One region of the Streptomyces sp. NPDC093598 genome, then DNA from elsewhere that is predicted to be linked to it. Evidence: predicted binding sites of a transcription regulator. Region 1 holds the regulator's gene; each other region holds the start of a gene.
What was found. Region 1 encodes HrcA, which represses chaperone genes, less so after heat shock. Its sites were predicted from a motif close to TTNGCACTCNGNNNNNCNGAGTGCNAA; they were not measured.

Region 1 (5,898 bases):
CGCGGTAGGGCGCAAAGGCGTCAGCCGCGCAGCAGCAGCCACTCCTGGAGCTCCACCAAGTTGCCCTCGGGATCCTTGAGATGGGCCACCCGCATGCGGTCCGTCATGGGCACCGGTCCGTGCAGGACCGTGGCGCCGCGCATCGTGATCTCCTCGCAGTACGCGTCCAGCCCGTCCACCCGCAGCACGACCAGGGAGCGGTGGCCCGCCGCCGTATCGCCCAGCTCGTCGAGCACCTCGGCCATCATCGACCGGTCCTGCAACGCGATCCCCGCGGAACCCACCGCGGGACTGAACTTCTCGTAGGGCCCCCGCACCGCCCCCGACTGCGGCTTGAGGCCGAGGACCTCGCCGTAGAAGTGGTAACAGGCGGAGAAGTCGGTCACGAGCAGACGAACCTGTGCGAGTTCCAGGTGCCTCCGAGAGGGTCAGGACCAGCGTCCGGTGCGTGCCAGGAGCACGGCCGCGGCCGCCGTCCCGGCAGTCGATGTGCGCAGCACACTGCGCCCGAGGCGGTAGGCCTGTGCCCCCGCCTCCTCGAACAGCGCCAGTTCCTCCGGCGCCACGCCCCCCTCGGGCCCCACGACCAGCACGATCTCGCCGGTGGACGGCAGTTCGGCCGTAGCCAGCGGCGCGTCCCCGCTCTCGTGCAGCACGGCGGCGAACTCCGCCCCCGCCAGCAGGGCGGCGACCTGCTTGGTCGTGGCCGCCTCCGCGACCTCCGGGAAGCGCACCCGGCGCGACTGCTTGCCGGCCTCCCGGGCCGTCGCCCGCCACTTGCCCAGCGCCTTCGCGCCGCGCTCGCCCCTCCACTGCGTGATGCAGCGCGCCGCCGCCCACGGCACGATCGCGTCCACGCCGACCTCGGTCATCGTCTCGACGGCGAGCTCTCCCCGGTCGCCCTTGGGCAGCGCCTGGACGACGGTGACCCGGGGCTGCTCCGCAGGCTCCTCGTGCACCGAGTCCAGCTGGAGGATCAGCCGGTCCTTGCCTTCCGTGTCGAGCACGGCGCAGTCCGCCCAGCGCCCGGCCCCGTCGGTGAGGACGACGTCCTCACCGGCCCGCAGCCGCTTCACGGACACGGCGTGCCGCCCCTCCGGCCCGTCGAGGACGTACCGGCCGCCACCGCCCGCGGCGAAGTGCTCGACGACGAACACCGGCGCGGTCACAGCACGCCCCCGCCCGTCAACGAGGCCCGGGCGGCGGCCAGTTCCCCGGCCAGCACCTCGACCAGCTGTCCGGCGGGCAGCTCCCGCGCCATCCGGTGCCCCTGCCCGGCCCACAGCGCCATGCCCTGCGCGTCACCTGCCTTGGCGGCGGCCTTGCGCAGCGGCGAGGTGAGGTGGTGGATCTCGGGGTAGGCGGCGGGCGCGTACGGGCCGTGCTCGCGCAGGAACCGGTTGACGAGGCCGCGTGCCGGGCGGCCGGAGAACGCCCTGGTCAACTCCGTGCGCACGAACAGGGGGTTGGTCAGGGCCCGCTTGTGCAGGGCGTTCGCGCCCGACTCGTGCGTGGCGAGGAAGGCGGTGCCCAGCTGGGCCGCGCTCGCGCCCGCCGCGAGGACCCCGGCGATCTGGCCGCCGCGCATGATGCCGCCGGCGGCGACGATCGGGATGCTCACGGCCTCGCGGACCTGGGCGATCAGCGACAGCAGCCCGAGGCCGGATCCGTCCGTCTCGGGGATGTCCCGGTGGGTGCCCTGGTGGCCGCCGGCCTCGACGCCCTGGGCGATGACCGCGTCCGCGCCCGCCCGCTCCACGGCCCGGGCCTCGTCGGGGGTGGTCGCGGCGGCCAGGACGAAGGTGCCGACCCGGTGCAGGGTGTCGACGACCTCACGGCTCGGGACACCGAAGTGGAACGACACCACCGGCACGGGGTTGTCGCGCAGCACCACGAGTTTGGCCTCGAACCCGTCGTCGCGTCCGCTGTCCGGATCGCCGAGCTCGGCCTCGTACCAGGTGGCCTCGCCGGCCAGCTGGTGGGCGTAGACGTCGACGGCGGCGGGGTCGGCGTACTCCGGCTGCGGCATGAAGACGTTGACACCGAAGGGCCTGCCGGTGAGGCTCCGGAGCTGCTTGATCTCCTGGTACATCCCGTCGGCGGTCTTGTACCCGGCGGCGAGGAACCCGAGCCCGCCCGCCTCGCACACGGCCGCGGCGAGCTGCGGCACGGAGACGCCGCCCGCCATGGGGGCCTGCACGATCGGGAGGGGGAAGAGATCGGTCAGTGCGGAGGACATGACCGCATGTTGTCACGTCCTCCGAACAACTCCGAAACCGGCCTGCCGACTGGCATAGACCAGAGGAACAAGCGCCTCGTGGTGCCCGAGGGGCGCCCGGTCACCGCCCGTTGAAGGCGTCCTTCAACCGCGAGAACAGCCCCTGCTGCCCTGGCTGGAACTGACCCGTGGGCCGTTCCTCGCCGCGGAGCTTGGAGAGCTCGCGCAGCAGGCGTTCCTGCTCGGGGTCGAGCTTGGTCGGGGTCTGGACCTCGACGTGGACGATGAGGTCGCCGCGTCCGCCGCCGCGCAGGTGCGTGACGCCCCGGCCGTGCAGCGGGATCGACTGGCCGGACTGGGTGCCCGGGCGGATGTCGACCTCCTCCAAGCCGTCCAGCGTCTCCAGCGGCACCTTCGTGCCGAGGGCGGCCGCCGTCATCGGGAGCGTGACCGTGCAGTGCAGGTCGTCGCCGCGCCGCTGGAACTGCGAGTGGGGCAGTTCGTGGATCTCCACGTACAGGTCACCCGCGGGACCGCCGCCGGGGCCGACCTCGCCCTCGCCGGCGAGCTGGATCCGCGTGCCGTTGTCGACACCGGCCGGGATCTTCACCGTGAGCGTGCGGCGGGACCGGACGCGGCCGTCGCCCGCGCACTCCGGGCACGGCGTCGGGACGACCGTGCCGAAGCCCTGGCACTGCGGGCAGGGGCGGGAGGTCATGACCTGCCCCAGGAAGGACCGGGTGACCTGCGAGACCTCACCGCGGCCGCGGCACATGTCGCACGTCTGGGCGGAGGTGCCCGGGGCCGCGCCCTCGCCGTTGCAGGTGTTGCACACGACGGCCGTGTCGACCTGGATGTCCTTCGTCGTACCGAAGGCCGCCTCGTCGAGCTCGATCTCGATGCGGATCATCGCGTCCTGGCCGCGGCGGGTGCGCGAGCGCGGTCCGCGCTGCGACGCCGTGCCGAAGAACGCGTCCATGATGTCCGAGAAGTTCCCGAAGCCGCCGGCTCCGAAGCCGCCCGCGCCGCCGCCACCGGCCTGCGAGAGCGGGTCGCCGCCGAGGTCGTAGACCTGCTTCTTCTGCGGGTCCGACAGCACCTCGTAGGCGGCGTTGATCTCCTTGAACCGCTCCTGGGTCTTCGGATCGGGGTTGACGTCCGGGTGCAGCTCGCGTGCGAGCCGCCGGAAGGCCTTCTTGATCTCTTCCTGCGACGCGTCGCGGCGCACGCCGAGTACGGCGTAGTAGTCCGTGGCCACTACGACTCCGCCAGGATCTGTCCGACGTACCGTGCCACTGCGCGTACCGCTCCCATCGTTCCCGGGTAGTCCATGCGGGTCGGTCCGACCACGCCGAGCTTGGCGACTGCCTCGCCGCCCGAACCGTAGCCGACCGACACGACGGACGTGGAGTTGAGTCCTTCGTGGGCGTTCTCGTGACCGATCCGTACGGTCACGCCCGGATCCTGCGCCTCGCCGAGCAGCTTGAGGAGCACGACCTGCTCCTCCAGCGCCTCCAGCACCGGCCGGATCGTGAGGGGGAAGTCATGACCGAAGCGGGTCAGATTGGCGGTGCCGCCGATCATCAGCCGCTCCTCGTTCTCCTCGACGAGCGTCTCCAGAAGTGTGGAGAGCACCGTGGAGACCGTACCCCGGTCCTCGTGCTCGAACGCCTCGGGGAGATCCTCCACCAGACTCGGCACATCCGCGAAACGGCGGTTCGCCACCCGGCTGTTGAGCCGCGCGCGCAGATCCGCGAGCGAGGCCTCGCCGAAGGGCGCCGGGCAGTCGACCACGCGCTGCTCGACCCGCCCGGTGTCCGTGATCAGCACGAGCATCACGCGCGCGGGCGCCAGGGAGAGCAACTCCACATGCCGCACGGTCGAGCGGGTCAGCGACGGGTACTGCACGACGGCGACCTGGCGCGTGAGCTGCGCGAGCAGCCGTACCGTACGCGCCACGACGTCGTCGAGGTCGACGGCACCCTCGAGGAAGTTCTGGATCGCGCGCCGCTCGGGCGCGGTCATCGGCTTGACGCCGGCGAGCTTGTCGACGAACAGCCGGTAGCCCTTGTCGGTGGGGATGCGCCCGGCGCTGGTGTGCGGCTGGGCGATGTACCCCTCGTCCTCGAGGGCCGCCATGTCGTTGCGGACGGTGGCCGGGGAGACGCCGAGGCGGTGCCGCTCGGTGAGGGCCTTGGAGCCCACCGGCTCCTCGGTGCCGACGTAGTCCTGGACGATGGCGCGCAGCACCTGAAGCCTGCGTTCACTGAGCATCGCGCACACCTCCAGATGTCTGAGCCTGCTGCCCTGCCGGTCCGGCCTGGCACTCTGCGTGTGCGAGTGCCAGCATTCCCCGGCCCAGTGTACGGCGGTGGGGTACACCCCCGGCAAGGCTGGTCGTGCGGTGCCGTGCCCCGAGCGGGGCGCACCGCTAGCGTCGCCGTATGACGGTGACTTGGGAAGACCTCGGATGGGAGCGCGTGGCCGCCGGGGTGGGGCGGTGCCGGCTTCCGGTGTGGGACTGCACGGTGGGGCTGGTCGCCGGTGAGGGCGCGGTCCTCATGATCGACGCGGGTTCGAGTCTCGCGGAGGGGGCGAAGGTGTGCGCGCAGGCGCGGTCGCTCACGGGTCACCGTGTGACACATCTCGCGTTGACCCATCCGCACTTCGACCATGTCTTCGGGGCGGCGGCGTGCACGGACGCGGAGGTGTTCGGCGCGGTGGGCGTGGACGCGGTGCTGACGCGGGTGCGGGACCGCGAGGAGCTGCGCGCGGACGCGGTACGGCACGGCCTGGCGGCGCCCACGGCCGAGGAGGCGGCGAAGCGGCTGGCCCCGCCCGGCCACCTGGTCTCCGGCGAGTGGACCCTCGACCTGGGCGGTGGCCGACAGGTGCTGCTGGCGAACGTCGGCCCGGGGCACACCGCGCACGATCTGGCGGTGCTGGTGCCGGGTGATCCGGAGGTGGTGTTCTGCGGCGACCTGGTCGAGGAGTCCGGAGAACCCCAGGCGGGGCCCGACGCGGTGCCGTCGCACTGGCCGGCCGCCCTGGACCAGCTGCTCGCCCTCGGCGGCGAGGACGCGGTGTACGTACCCGGTCACGGAGCGGTGGTGGACGCGGAGTTCGTACGGGCGCAACGGGACGCCCTGGCGGCGCGTTTCGGCGTGTCGCGGTGATCGCCGTCCGCATTCTCCTATCGTCATTCGAATGCGCCAGTACTCCGCCGATCTGACCCCGCCGTGGAAGAAGCCGAAGCCGGTGCCCGAGGTCGCGGCGGAGCCGGGCCTGGTGGTGGAGGAGCCGGGGACCGGCTTCTGCGGTGCGGTGATCCGCTGCGAGGCGGGCACGGTGACGCTGGAGGACCGCTTCGGCAAGCACCGGGTCTTCCCCCTGGAGCCGCGCGGCTTCCTGCTGGAGGGCAGGGTGGTGACCCTCGTGCGCCCCGCCCTGGGCGGCCCCGCGCGTCCCGCCCGCACGGCCTCCGGGTCGGTCGCCGTCCCCGGAGCACGCGCCCGCGTGGCCCGCGCCGGCCGCATCTACGTCGAGGGCCGCCACGACGCCGAGCTGGTCGAGCGGGTGTGGGGCGACGACCTGCGCATCGAGGGCGTGGTCGTGGAGTACCTGGAGGGCGTCGACGACCTCCCGTCGATCGTCGACTCCTTCGCCCCCGGCCCGGACGC
Region 2 (5,898 bases), on a different contig from region 1:
TCGAGCAGGCCCGGGCCGCCCAGGTTGCCGAGGTCCTGCGGGGGCGGCGGGCCGAAGGCGTGGGCGTCCCGTATGCCGTCCCAGGCGGGGGCGGGGCGCGGGGCCATGAAGCGGGCCTCGCCCACCGGGGGTGCGGCGAACGGGATGCCGCGGAAGACCGCGAGCCCCGCCTCCCTGCGGCCCCGGACCGCACCGGTGGTCGTACGGACCACCGGTGCGGGCTCGTTCGAAGGGCCGCCCGTCGGCGGGCGGGACTCGGTCGTCGTCATCTGGATCTCCTCGCGGGATGCCGGTGAACAGGCGCCCGGTCAGTGTCCGTGACTGACGCAAGCAGATCCAGAGCCTCAGGTGACGGGTGTCAGCTGAGGGTCTTCAGCGACGCCGGGTTGTACGGCGCCAGGTCCTCGAGGCGGCCGTCGAGGACCTTCCGGGCCCACTCCGGGTCCTGGAGCAGGGCGCGGCCGACGGCGACCATGTCGAACTCGTCGCGCTCAAAGCGGTCGAGGAGGTTGTCGAGGTCGCCCAGTTCGGCACCCTGGCCCTGGAAGGCCTTGATGAAGTCGCCGTTCAGGCCGACCGAGCCGACGGTGATGGCGGGCTTGCCGGTGAGCTTCTTGGTCCAGCCGGCCAGGTTGAGGTCGGAGTCGTCGAACTCGGGGAGCCAGTAGCGGCGGGTGGAGGCGTGGAAGGCGTCGACGCCGGCCGCCGCGAGCGGGGTCAGGATGGCCTCCAGCTCCTCGGGCGTCTCGGCGAGGCGGGCGTCGTAGGCCTCCTGCTTCCACTGGGAGTAGCGGAAGATGACGGGGAAGTCTGCGGAGACGGTCTCGCGGACGGCCGCGACGATCTCCTCCGAGAGCTTGGCGCGGGCGACCCGGTCGCCGCCGTAGGCGTCGGTGCGGCGGTTGGTGCCCTCCCAGAGGAACTGGTCGAGCAGGTAGCCGTGGGCGCCGTGGAGCTCCACGCCGTCGAAGCCGATGCGCTCGGCGGCGGCCGCGGCCTCGGCGAACGCGCCGATGACGGCGTCGATGTCGGCCTGGGTCATGGCCTTGCCGGTGGGCTCGCTCGCGCCGATGCGCAGGCCGGAGGGGCCGACGGCGGGGGCGTCGGCGACGGGCGGCTCGCCCTGGTTGCGGACCATGCCGATGTGCCAGAGCTGCGGCACGATCGTGCCGCCCGCGGCGTGCACCGCCTCGGCGACCTTCGCCCAGCCCGCGAGCTGCTCATCGCCGTGGAACCGGGGCACGCGGTCGCTCTGGCCGGCCGACTCGTGGCCGACGTAGGTGCCCTCGGTGACGATCAGGCCGACTCCGGCGGCGGCGCGGCGCGCGTAGTACGACACGACGTCATCACCGGGCACACCGCCCGGGGAGAACATGCGGGTCATCGGTGCCATCGCGATCCGGTTCGGAACGGTCAGGCCGCCCAGCGATACGGGCCGGGACAGGATTTCGGCGGCGCGGGAAGCGGAGGCGGCGACTGTCACGTGGGGGCTCACTTTCGGATACCGGCAGGTATGTGCATGCGCATAGGACAACACCTTCAACCATCGGGCCCCGCCCGGGCCATCCCACCCCCGCTGTGATCCCGGACACGCGCCCCGGCCGCACCCCGGACACGCCCGAGGGCGGTACCTCCTGCCGGAACAGGAGGTACCGCCCTCGGTAAGGACGTTGATCAACCGTCAGGTCGATCAGAAGTCCATGTCACCGCCCGGCATGCCGCCGCCGGCGGGCGCGGCGGCCTTCTCCGGCTTGTCGGCGATGACGGCCTCGGTGGTGAGGAACAGCGCGGCGATGGAGGCGGCGTTCTGCAGCGCGGAACGGGTCACCTTCGCCGGGTCGATGATGCCCTCGGCGATCATGTCGACGTACTCACCGGTCGCGGCGTTCAGGCCGTGGCCGACCTGGAGGTTGCGGACCTTCTCCACGACGACGCCGCCCTCGAGACCACCGTTGACGGCGATCTGCTTCAGCGGGGCCTCCAGCGCGAGCTTCACGGCGTTGGCGCCGGTCGCCTCGTCACCGTCGAGCTCCAGCTTCTCGAAGACCTGGGAGGCCTGGAGCAGGGCCACGCCACCACCGGCGACGATGCCCTCCTCGACGGCCGCCTTGGCGTTGCGCACGGCGTCCTCGATGCGGTGCTTGCGCTCCTTGAGCTCCACCTCGGTGGCGGCACCGGCCTTGATGACCGCGACACCGCCGGCGAGCTTCGCCAGGCGCTCCTGCAGCTTCTCGCGGTCGTAGTCCGAGTCGCTGTTCTCGATCTCGGCGCGGATCTGGTTGACCCGGCCCTGGACCTGCTCGGCGGAGCCGGCACCGTCGACGATGGTGGTCTCGTCCTTGGTGATGACGACCTTGCGGGCCTTGCCCAGCAGGTCGAGCGTGGCGTTCTCCAGCTTGAGGCCGACCTCCTCGGAGATCACCTCGCCGCCGGTGAGGATGCCGATGTCCTGCAGCATCGCCTTGCGGCGGTCGCCGAAGCCCGGGGCCTTGACGGCGACGGACTTGAAGGTGCCGCGGATCTTGTTGACGACCAGGGTCGACAGGGCCTCGCCCTCGACGTCCTCGGCGATGATCAGCAGCGGCTTGCCCGACTGCATGACCTTCTCCAGGAGCGGGAGCAGGTCCTTGACGTTGGAGATCTTGGAGTTCGCGATCAGGATGTACGGGTCGTCGAGGACGGCCTCCATACGCTCCATGTCGGTGGCGAAGTACGCCGAGATGTAGCCCTTGTCGAAGCGCATACCCTCGGTGAGCTCCAGCTCCAGACCGAAGGTCTGGGACTCCTCGACGGTGATGACGCCTTCCTTGCCGACCTTGTCCATGGCCTCGGCGATGAGCTCGCCGATCTGGGTGTCGGCGGCGGAGATGGAGGCCGTGGAGGCGATCTGCTCCTTGGTCTCGACGTCCTTGGCCTGCTCCAGCAGGGCGGCGGAGACGGCCTCGACGGCACGCTCGATGCCGCGCTTGAGGGCCATCGGGTTGGCGCCGGCGGCTACGTTGCGCAGGCCCTCCTTGACCAGGGCCTGGGCGAGCACGGTCGCGGTGGTCGTACCGTCACCGGCGACGTCGTCCGTCTTCTTGGCGACTTCCTTGACCAGCTCGGCGCCGATCTTCTCGTACGGGTCCTCGAGCTCGATCTCCTTGGCGATGGAGACACCATCGTTGGTGATCGTGGGCGCGCCCCACTTCTTCTCGAGGACGACGTTGCGGCCCTTGGGGCCGAGCGTCACCTTCACGGCGTCCGCGAGCTGGTTCATGCCGCGCTCGAGGCCGCGCCGCGCCTCCTCGTCGAACGCGATGATCTTGGCCATGTGAAGTGGTCCCTCCAGGACTGGGGGTGATTACTTCGGACCGCGCCCGCGCCCGCGACGGACGGCCCCGACCGGCTGGTTCCTTGCCCCATCCGGTCCGTGGGCCTCACCGACCCGGTCCTTACGTTGTCACTCTCACCTTCAGAGTGCTAACGCAATGATTAGCACTCGACCCCCGAGAGTGCAAGGCACGCTCGCGTAGCGAGTGCTCGTTGTGGGGTGGCGGTCGGGTGACGGGCGGGCGCATGCGCCTCCCGGGGACGCGCGAGGCCGTCAGCCGCCCGCGAACGCCGCCGGCCAGGCCCTTCGAACACGCGGAAGGGCCCGCACCCCGGGGGGGTACGGGCCCTTCTGAGAAGACCGGTCGCTTGAGCGTTGGTCGTGGTGCGCGTTCAGGCAGAGACGCGAACCATGTCGGCCTGCGGTCCCTTCTGGCCCTGCGAAATCTCGAACTCGACCCGCTGGCCCTCTTCAAGGGTGCGGTAGCCGTCCATCTGAATCGCGCTGTAGTGGACGAAAACATCCGCACCACCGTCGACCGCGATGAAGCCGTACCCCTTCTCCGCGTTGAACCACTTGACGGTGCCCTGAGCCATGCCTAACTCCCCTATTACTGGCCCTTGCACAGATCCACACTTCGCGGACCCGGGTCAGACCTCACCCCCCACGGTTGGGGGCGTGCGCCGGAACGCGTCGACCGCGGCTGAATGTATCTGTCCAACTGCCGTCTGCAACAGGTCAATCGGACGAGAATTCTGGACGCGCAGGGTCCGGAATGTGGGGAGAGTTCGCCTGAATTCAGGGCAAGTCGGGCTCCACAAAGGGAACAAAAGCCGCGAAAGACGCGCACACTTTGGCTACATCTTGTCGGACTCGCGGCAGGAATTCAGGGTTCCGATCAACGGATCGGGATCGCGTTCCCCAACTGTACCCCGCTCAACCACACAGAATTGCCCCCTCCGCTTCTCTCACGGAGGGGGCAATTCAATAAACTCTCAGTGACCGTCGTTACCCAAGGTAACAATCAAGCCGGTCGACCGGTTCAGCCGCCGGCGACGGCGGGAATGATCGACACGCCGGCACCGTCCGGCGTCGCCGTCTCCAGCCCCTGTTCGAACCGCACGTCGTCGTCGTTGACGTAGACGTTGACGAACCGGCGCAGTTTGCCCTGGTCGTCCAGCACCCGGGCGGCGATCCCGGTGTGGTTCTTCTCCAGATCGGCGATGACCTCGCCGAGATTCGCCCCCTCGGCGGCGACCTCGGCCTGCCCGCCGGTGTAGGTGCGCAGGATGGTGGGGATGCGAACGGTGACGCTCATCGGACATGTCCTCCGGTTCTTTTTGAGCTACGGCTTGGGGCGCGCCCTCAGGCGCGCGGGGCTGTGTCTATGTGCGGCTCCGCCGCGTGGGCGCGACCGGCCCCCACCGGCCCGCGGCGAACGACGACACTCAGACGAGCCCGGCCTCACGGAACGAATCGAGGCTCGGACGGATGGTCGCGGTAAGCCCCGTGCCCGCCACCGCATCCAGCGTCTTCAGACCATCCCCGGTGTTGAGCACGACAGTGGTCTTGGTGGGGTCGAGCACCCCGCTCTCGATCAACTTGCGCGTCACACCCACCGTCACACCACCGGCGGTCTCCGCGAAGATCCCCTCGGTCCGCGCAAGGACCTTGATCGCCTCGACGACCTGCTCGTCGTTCACATCCTCCACCGCACCACCGGTCCGCCGCGCGATGTCCAGCACGTAGGGCCCGTCCGCCGGGTTGCCGATGGCGAGGGACTTGGCGATGGTGTCCGGCTTCTGCGGGCGGACCACGTCGTGCCCGGCCTTGAACGCCGTCGACACCGGCGAGCAGCCCTCGGCCTGCGCGCCGAAGATCTTGTACGGCTTGTCCTCGACCAGACCGAGCTTGATCAGCTCCTGAAGACCCTTGTCGATCTTCGTGAGCTGCGAGCCGGAGGCGATCGGCACGACGATCTGGTCCGGCAGCTGCCAGCCGAGCTGCTCGCAGATCTCGTACGCGAGGGTCTTGGAACCCTCCGCGTAGTACGGCCGCAGGTTGACGTTGACGAAGCCCCAGCCCTCGCCGGCCGGGTCGCCGATCAGCTCGGAGCAGAAGCGGTTCACGTCGTCGTAGTTGCCCTCGATGCCGACGAGCTCACCGCCGTAGACAGCGGCCATGACGACCTTGCCCTGCTCCAGGTCGTGCGGGATGAAGACGCAGGAGCGGAAGCCGGCGCGGGCCGCGGCGGCACCCACCGCACCGGCCAGGTTGCCGGTGGAGGAGCAGGAGAGCGTGGTGAAGCCGAAGGCGCGGGCGGCCTCCAGGGCCTGGGCGACGACCCGGTCCTTGAAGGAGTGCGTCGGGTTGCCGGAGTCGTCCTTGACGAAGAGCTTGCCGGCGTCGACACCCAGCTCGCGCGCGAGGTTGTCGGCCTTGACGAGCTTGGTCCAGCCCGGGTTGATGTTCGGCTTGTCCGCCACGTCGGCCGGGACCGGCAGCAGCGGGGCGTAGCGCCAGATGTTCGCGGGGCCCGCTTCGATCTGCTTGCGGAGTTCCTCGGTGTCGTAGGCCGAGAAGTC
Region 3 (5,898 bases), on a different contig from region 1:
CCTTGATCTGGGCGACGCGGCCCTGCACGTCGTCCTTGTTGCCGGCGCCGTCGACGACCGTGGTGTCGTCCTTGGTGACGGTGACGCGGCGGGCGGAGCCGAGGACGTCCAGGCCGACCTGGTCGAGCTTGAGGCCGACCTCCTCGGAGACGACCGTGGCGCCGGTGAGGATCGCCAGGTCCTGCAGCATCGCCTTGCGACGGTCGCCGAAGCCGGGGGCCTTCACGGCGACGGCGTTGAAGGTGCCGCGGATCTTGTTCACGACGAGGGTCGACAGGGCCTCGCCCTCGACGTCCTCGGCGATGATCAGCAGCGGCTTGGAGGCGTTGGACTGGATGACCTTCTCCAGCAGCGGCAGCAGGTCCGCGATGGCGGAGATCTTGCCCTGCGTGATGAGGATGTACGGGTCGTCCAGGACGGCTTCCATGCGCTCCTGGTCCGTCACGAAGTACGGCGACAGGTAGCCCTTGTCGAAGGCCATGCCCTCGGTGAAGTCCAGCTCCAGGCCGAAGGTGTTGGACTCCTCGACGGTGATGACACCGTCCTTGCCGACCTTGTCCATGGCCTCGGCGATGAGCTCGCCGACCTGCGTGTCCTGGGCGGACAGACCGGCGACGGCGGCGATGTCGGACTTCTCGTCGATCGGCCGGGCGGTCGCGAGGAGCTCCTCGGAGACCGCGGCGACGGCGGCGTCGATGCCCTTCTTCAGGGCGGCCGGGGAGGCACCGGCGGCGACGTTCTTCAGGCCCTCGCGCACGAGCGCCTGGGCGAGCACGGTCGCGGTGGTCGTACCGTCACCCGCGATGTCGTTGGTCTTGGTCGCCACCTCCTTGACCAGCTGGGCACCGAGGTTCTCGAACGGGTCCTCGACCTCGACCTCGCGGGCGATGGTCACACCGTCGTTGGTGATGGTGGGAGCGCCGAACTTCTTGTCGATGACGACGTTGCGGCCCTTGGGGCCGATCGTCACCTTGACCGTGTCGGCAAGCTTGTTGACGCCGCGCTCGAGGGCGCGACGGGCGTCCTCGTCGAACTTCAGGATCTTCGCCATGGGAGCGTGAGCCCTCTTCCGGAATCAGGGGTAACGGCAACTGCGCCCCGGGCGCCCGGCTCAATAGCGATCGCGGGGGCCAGGGGCGCAGTTCAAAGCAATGTGCTTGGGGTGAATTACTTCTCGACGATCGCGAGCACGTCGCGGGCCGAGAGGACGAGGTACTCCTCGCCGTTGTACTTCACCTCGGTGCCGCCGTACTTGCTGTAGAGCACGACGTCGCCGACGGAGACGTCGAGCGGAAGACGGTTACCGTCCTCGAAGCGGCCCGGGCCCACGGCCAGGACGACGCCCTCCTGGGGCTTCTCCTTGGCGGTGTCCGGGATGACCAGGCCAGAGGCGGTGGTCTGCTCGGCGTCGAGCGGCTGGACCACGATGCGGTCCTCGAGCGGCTTGATGGCAACCTTGGAGCTGGTGGTCGTCACGATCCGACCTCCCCCTTCGGAGATCTCACGGGGTTAACTGTCTGAGGTGGCGACCAGGTGGATCCGTCGTCGCGGGTGCCGGACCTGCCCGTCGCTGTGTTGGCACTCTCCAGGGGGGAGTGCCAGAGCCGAGACTATGACTGCGATTAGCACTCGGTCAAGCGGACTGCTAATCGGCCGCGTCGCGTCGGCCGGGTGCTCTCTCCAGGTAGTCCTCCAGCCGCCCCACCCGCAGCCCCCTCCGCTCGATCTCCCGCAGCAGCCGCACGGTCCGTTCCGTCAGGGTCGGGGAGGCCGTCTCACCCGACGGCACCGAGACGATGTCGCCGGCCCGCAGGCCCGAGCGGCCGCGGGTGTACGTCAGGTCGCCCTCGGCGGTCAGGGACGCCCGCCACAGGACGACCGCCCGGATGCCGCAGTCGGCGGCGGCGCGCAGGGTCACCCGGTCGTAGGTGCCGTAGGGCGGGCGGAAGAGGCGAGGGCTGATGCCGAAGCGGGAGCGGAGTTTGTGCTGCTGCCCGCAGATCTCGGCGCGCTGGCCGGCATAGGGCAGGCCGCGCAGGGCGGGGTGGTCGAGCGTGTGGTTCTGGATGGACGCGCCGACCGCGCGCAGCCGGGCGAAGTGGCCGTAGCCGGGGCCCACGACACTGTCCGTGAGGAACATGCTGACCGGGAGCCGCCGTTCGCGCACGAGGCCGACGAAGCGGGGGTCGCGTTCGGCGCCGTCGTCGTAGGTGAGGAAGACGACCGGGTCGCGGGTGGGGACGTGGTCCACCACGGGCGGCAGGTGGCGGGTGTCGCTCACCGGGCGTGTCGGGTTCCGGGCCCGGCCGTCGGCGCTGCCCGGCCGTTCCCCCGCCGCCCCGGCGCAGCCGGCCAGCAGGGCCGCGCACAGCAGGGCGGCGGCCTGGCGCCTCACAGGTAGTCCTCCAGCCGCCCGACCGCGTACCCCTGGGCCGTGACCTTGTTCAGGAAGCGGCGGATCATGTCGGTCATCGTGCCCTTCCACTGGTCGCGGCCCCGGAAGTGCGTGAGCACGATGTCGCCCGGGCTCAGCTTCCCGTCCGAGTCGCGGTACTCCCAGTGGTCGACGAAGACCTCCGCGTTCCACAGGGGCGCGTACGCGATGCCGCAGGCCTTGGCGGCGCGCAGGGTCGCCCGGTCGTAGCTGCCGAAGGGCGGGCGGAAGAGGGCGGGGCGTTTGCCGAAGCGCCTCTCCATGTAGCGCTGCATGCCGCAGATCTCGCGCTTCTGCGCGCGGTACGACAGGCCCCGCAGGTCGGGGTGGTGGAGGGTGTGGTTGTTCAGGACCACGCCCCGGGACTGCATCCTGCGGAAGTAGCGGGTGTCGTCCTTGACGAGGTAGCCGCTGAGGAAGGCGCTGTACGGGACGTCCAGGTCGCTCATCATCCGCAGGAACGCCGGGTCCTTCTCGACACCGTCGTCGATGGTGAGGAAGACGACCTTGTCCCGGGTGGGGACCGTGGTGAAGACGGGCGGGAGATTCCGCTCCCGGTGGCCGTCCACCTCGAAGCCCTTGCGGGTCCTGATCCTCGGCTTGTCCGCGGGAGGCGGCGGGGCGGCCAGTGGGACCTTGCGCAGACCCCAGCGGTGCGCGGCGGCGACCCGGGCGGCGTGCACGGCGTGCAGCCTGGTGGCGTAGGAGTCGAGCGCGCGGGCCGGGGGCGCGTCGAGGGGCTGCTGGCCGCCGGCCGGGGTGACCTGGTCGTCGGCGCCGCCCTGCGCGCAGCCGGAGGCGATGGCGGCGAGGACGAGCACGGCCAGGACGATCCGTACGCCGGCGGACGCCCGCCCCGACGCCCGACTTTTGTCATTTTGTACGACTGCTCGCATGATGCCGGATCCTCGCAGCCCACCCCCGTGAACCCGCCCCGACACCGCGGCCGGCGCCCCACCGTCCACCGACTGGCCCACACACCTCCCGCCTGCCGCCGTGGCCGACAATGATCCCGTGAACGACCTCGCTCCCCTCCTCACCCCCGAAGGCCGCGCCCTCCTCGACGAGGTGCGGGACACCGACCCGGCGCAGGAGCTGGCCGTCGCGACCCGGCTGCGCCGCGAGCATCCCGCCGAACTGGTGTCGGCGGCGCTGGGCCAGGCGCGACTGCGGCAGCGGGCGGCGGTGAAGTTCGGGGCCGAGGACGCGGGCCGGATGTTCTTCACGCCGAACGGGGTCGAGCAGTCGACCCGGGCGAGCGTGGCGGCCTACCGGGCCCGGCGCATGGCCGGCCTGGGCATCACGTCGGTCGCCGACCTGTGCTGCGGCATCGGCGGCGACGCGATCGCGCTGGCCCGCGCCGGGATCCGGGTGCTGGCCGTGGACCGGGACCCGCGGACGGCCGCGGCGGCGCGGGCCAACGCCGACGCGCTGGGCCTGGCCGACCTCGTCGAGGTACGCGAGGCGGACGTCACGGACGTGGACACGGCCGGATTCGACGCCGTGTTCGTCGACCCCGCCCGGCGCGGCGGCCGCGGCCGGATCTTCGACCCCGAGGCCTACTCACCGCCCCTGTCCTGGGCGGTCTCCGCCGCCCGCCGGGCCCCCCGGGCCGCCGCGCTGAAGATCGCCCCCGGCATCCCGCACGAGGCGGTCCCCGAGGACGCCGAGGCCGAGTGGATCTCCGACGGCGGGGACGTCAAGGAGGCGGTGCTGTGGTTCGGCACCGAGCCCGGGGCGGTCCGGGCGACGCTGCTGCCGGGCCCCCGCACCCTGCTCTCCCGCGGCCTGCCCGACCCGGAGGTCCGCCCGCCCGGCCGGTACCTGTACGAGCCCGACGGCGCCGTCATCCGGGCCCACCTGGTCGCGGAGGTGGCCGACCGGGTCGACGGCGGGCTGCTCGACGCGACCATCGCGTACGTCACGGCCGACGCCCTGCACCCGACCCCGTACGCCACGGCCTACGAGATCACCGACCATCTGCCCTTCAACCTCAAGAAGCTGAAGGCACTGCTGCGGGAGCGGCGGGTCGGCACGCTGACCGTCAAGAAGCGGGGCTCGGCGGTGGAGCCGGAGGAGCTCCGCAGGAAGGTCAAGCCGCAGGGCCCGCACGCGGCCACGGTGTTCCTGACCCGGGTCGCGGGGGCACCGGCGATGCTCATCGGGCACCCGGCCTGACCGCTACGGCTGTTCCGCGGCGCGGCGCAGCAGCAGCTCCCGTTCCCGCTCGTTCCGGGTCAGGGCCGCCGCCCGTTCGAACTCGGCCCGGGCCTGAGCCGTACGGCCGAGGCGGGCGAGGAGGTCGCCGCGGACGCTGGGCAGCAGGTGGTAGTCCCGCAGCACGGGGTCGCCGGCCAGGGCGTCGACGAGGGCGAGGGCCGGGCCCGGGCCCTCGGACATCGAGACGGCCACCGCGCGGTTCAGCTCCACGACCGGGGACGGGGAGCGGGCGGCCAGGAGGCCGTAGAGGGTGGCGATGCGGGACCAGTCGGTCTCCTCGTACGTGTACGCGTGCGCATGGCAGGCGGCGATGGCCGCCTGGAGGGTGTACGGGCCCGGGGCGCCGCAGGAGGTGGCCCCGGCCCGGCCCAGCGCCGCGATGCCGCGGGCGATGAGCATGCGGTTCCAGCGGGAGCGGTTCTGGTCCTCGAGGAGGACCGGTTCGCCGGAGGGGCCGGTGCGGGCCGCCGTACGGGAGGCCTGCAGCTCCAGGAGCGCGGTCAGGCCGTGCACCTCGGGTTCCTTCGGCATCAGGGCCGAGAGCACGCGGGCCAGGCGCAGGGCGTCCTCGCACAGCGACGGGCGGAGCCAGTCGTCACCGGCCGTGGCGGCGTACCCCTCGTTGAAGATCAGGTAGATGACGTCGAGGACCGAGCCGAGGCGGGCCTCGCGGTCGGGGCCGTGGGGCACCTCGAAGGCGATGTCCTTCGTCGCGAGGGTGCGTTTGGCGCGGACGATGCGCTGCGCGACCGTCGGCTCGGGGACCAGGAAGGCGCGGGCGATCTCGGCCGTGGTCAGGCCTCCGAGGAGGCGCAGGGTGAGGGCGGTGCGGGCCTCGGTGGACAGGACCGGGTGGCAGGCCGTGAAGACCAGGCGGAGCAGGTCGTCGTCGATGTCCTCGGGGTCGGCGGGCTCCTCCGGCGGGGCCGCGTCCGGCAGGGTCCGGCCGATCTCCGCCAGCTTGCGGGCGTAGTTCTCGCGGCGGCGGACCAGGTCGACGGCACGGTGGCGGGCGGTGGTCATGAGCCAGGCGCCCGGGTTGTCGGGCACGCCGTCCCGCGGCCACTGCTCCAGCGCGGCGACCAGCGCGTCCTGCGCGAGTTCCTCGGCGATGCCGACGTCCCGGACGATGCGGGTGACACCGGCGATGATCCGGGGCGACTCCATGCGGAAGACGGTCTCGATGGCCTCGTCGGTCCGGTCGGGCCGGGGCGCCGGGGCGGGCTGCGAGGCCGGAGTGGGCT

Region 2: the regulator HrcA is predicted to act here: its motif matches at 3,475-3,501, upstream of groL (chaperonin GroEL).
Region 3: the regulator HrcA is predicted to act here: its motif matches at 1,576-1,602, upstream of groES (co-chaperone GroES).

The regions. Positions count from the first base shown of each region.
Region 1 is NZ_JBIWIV010000001.1:904,774-910,671, forward strand. Features, by position in the region: gene ACIRDU_RS04235 (VOC family protein) at 21-413, opposite strand; gene ACIRDU_RS04240 (16S rRNA (uracil(1498)-N(3))-methyltransferase) at 429-1,169, opposite strand; gene ACIRDU_RS04245 (nitronate monooxygenase) at 1,166-2,239, opposite strand; gene dnaJ (molecular chaperone DnaJ) at 2,340-3,476, opposite strand; gene hrcA (heat-inducible transcriptional repressor HrcA) at 3,476-4,492, opposite strand; gene ACIRDU_RS04260 (MBL fold metallo-hydrolase) at 4,663-5,394, shown strand; gene ACIRDU_RS04265 (DUF3097 domain-containing protein) at 5,426-5,898, shown strand, end outside.
Region 2 is NZ_JBIWIV010000020.1:12,961-18,858, reverse strand. Features, by position in the region: gene ACIRDU_RS35020 (carboxylesterase/lipase family protein) at 1-269, opposite strand, end outside; gene ACIRDU_RS35015 (NADH:flavin oxidoreductase) at 359-1,483, opposite strand; gene groL (chaperonin GroEL) at 1,691-3,313, opposite strand; gene ACIRDU_RS35005 (cold-shock protein) at 3,706-3,909, opposite strand; gene ACIRDU_RS35000 (MoaD/ThiS family protein) at 4,356-4,631, opposite strand; gene thrC (threonine synthase) at 4,762-5,898, opposite strand, start outside.
Region 3 is NZ_JBIWIV010000004.1:397,284-403,181, forward strand. Features, by position in the region: gene groL (chaperonin GroEL) at 1-1,051, opposite strand, end outside; gene groES (co-chaperone GroES) at 1,168-1,476, opposite strand; gene ACIRDU_RS17020 (polysaccharide deacetylase family protein) at 1,646-2,395, opposite strand; gene ACIRDU_RS17025 (polysaccharide deacetylase family protein) at 2,392-3,330, opposite strand; gene ACIRDU_RS17030 (methyltransferase domain-containing protein) at 3,449-4,612, shown strand; gene ACIRDU_RS17035 (RNA polymerase sigma factor) at 4,616-5,898, opposite strand, start outside.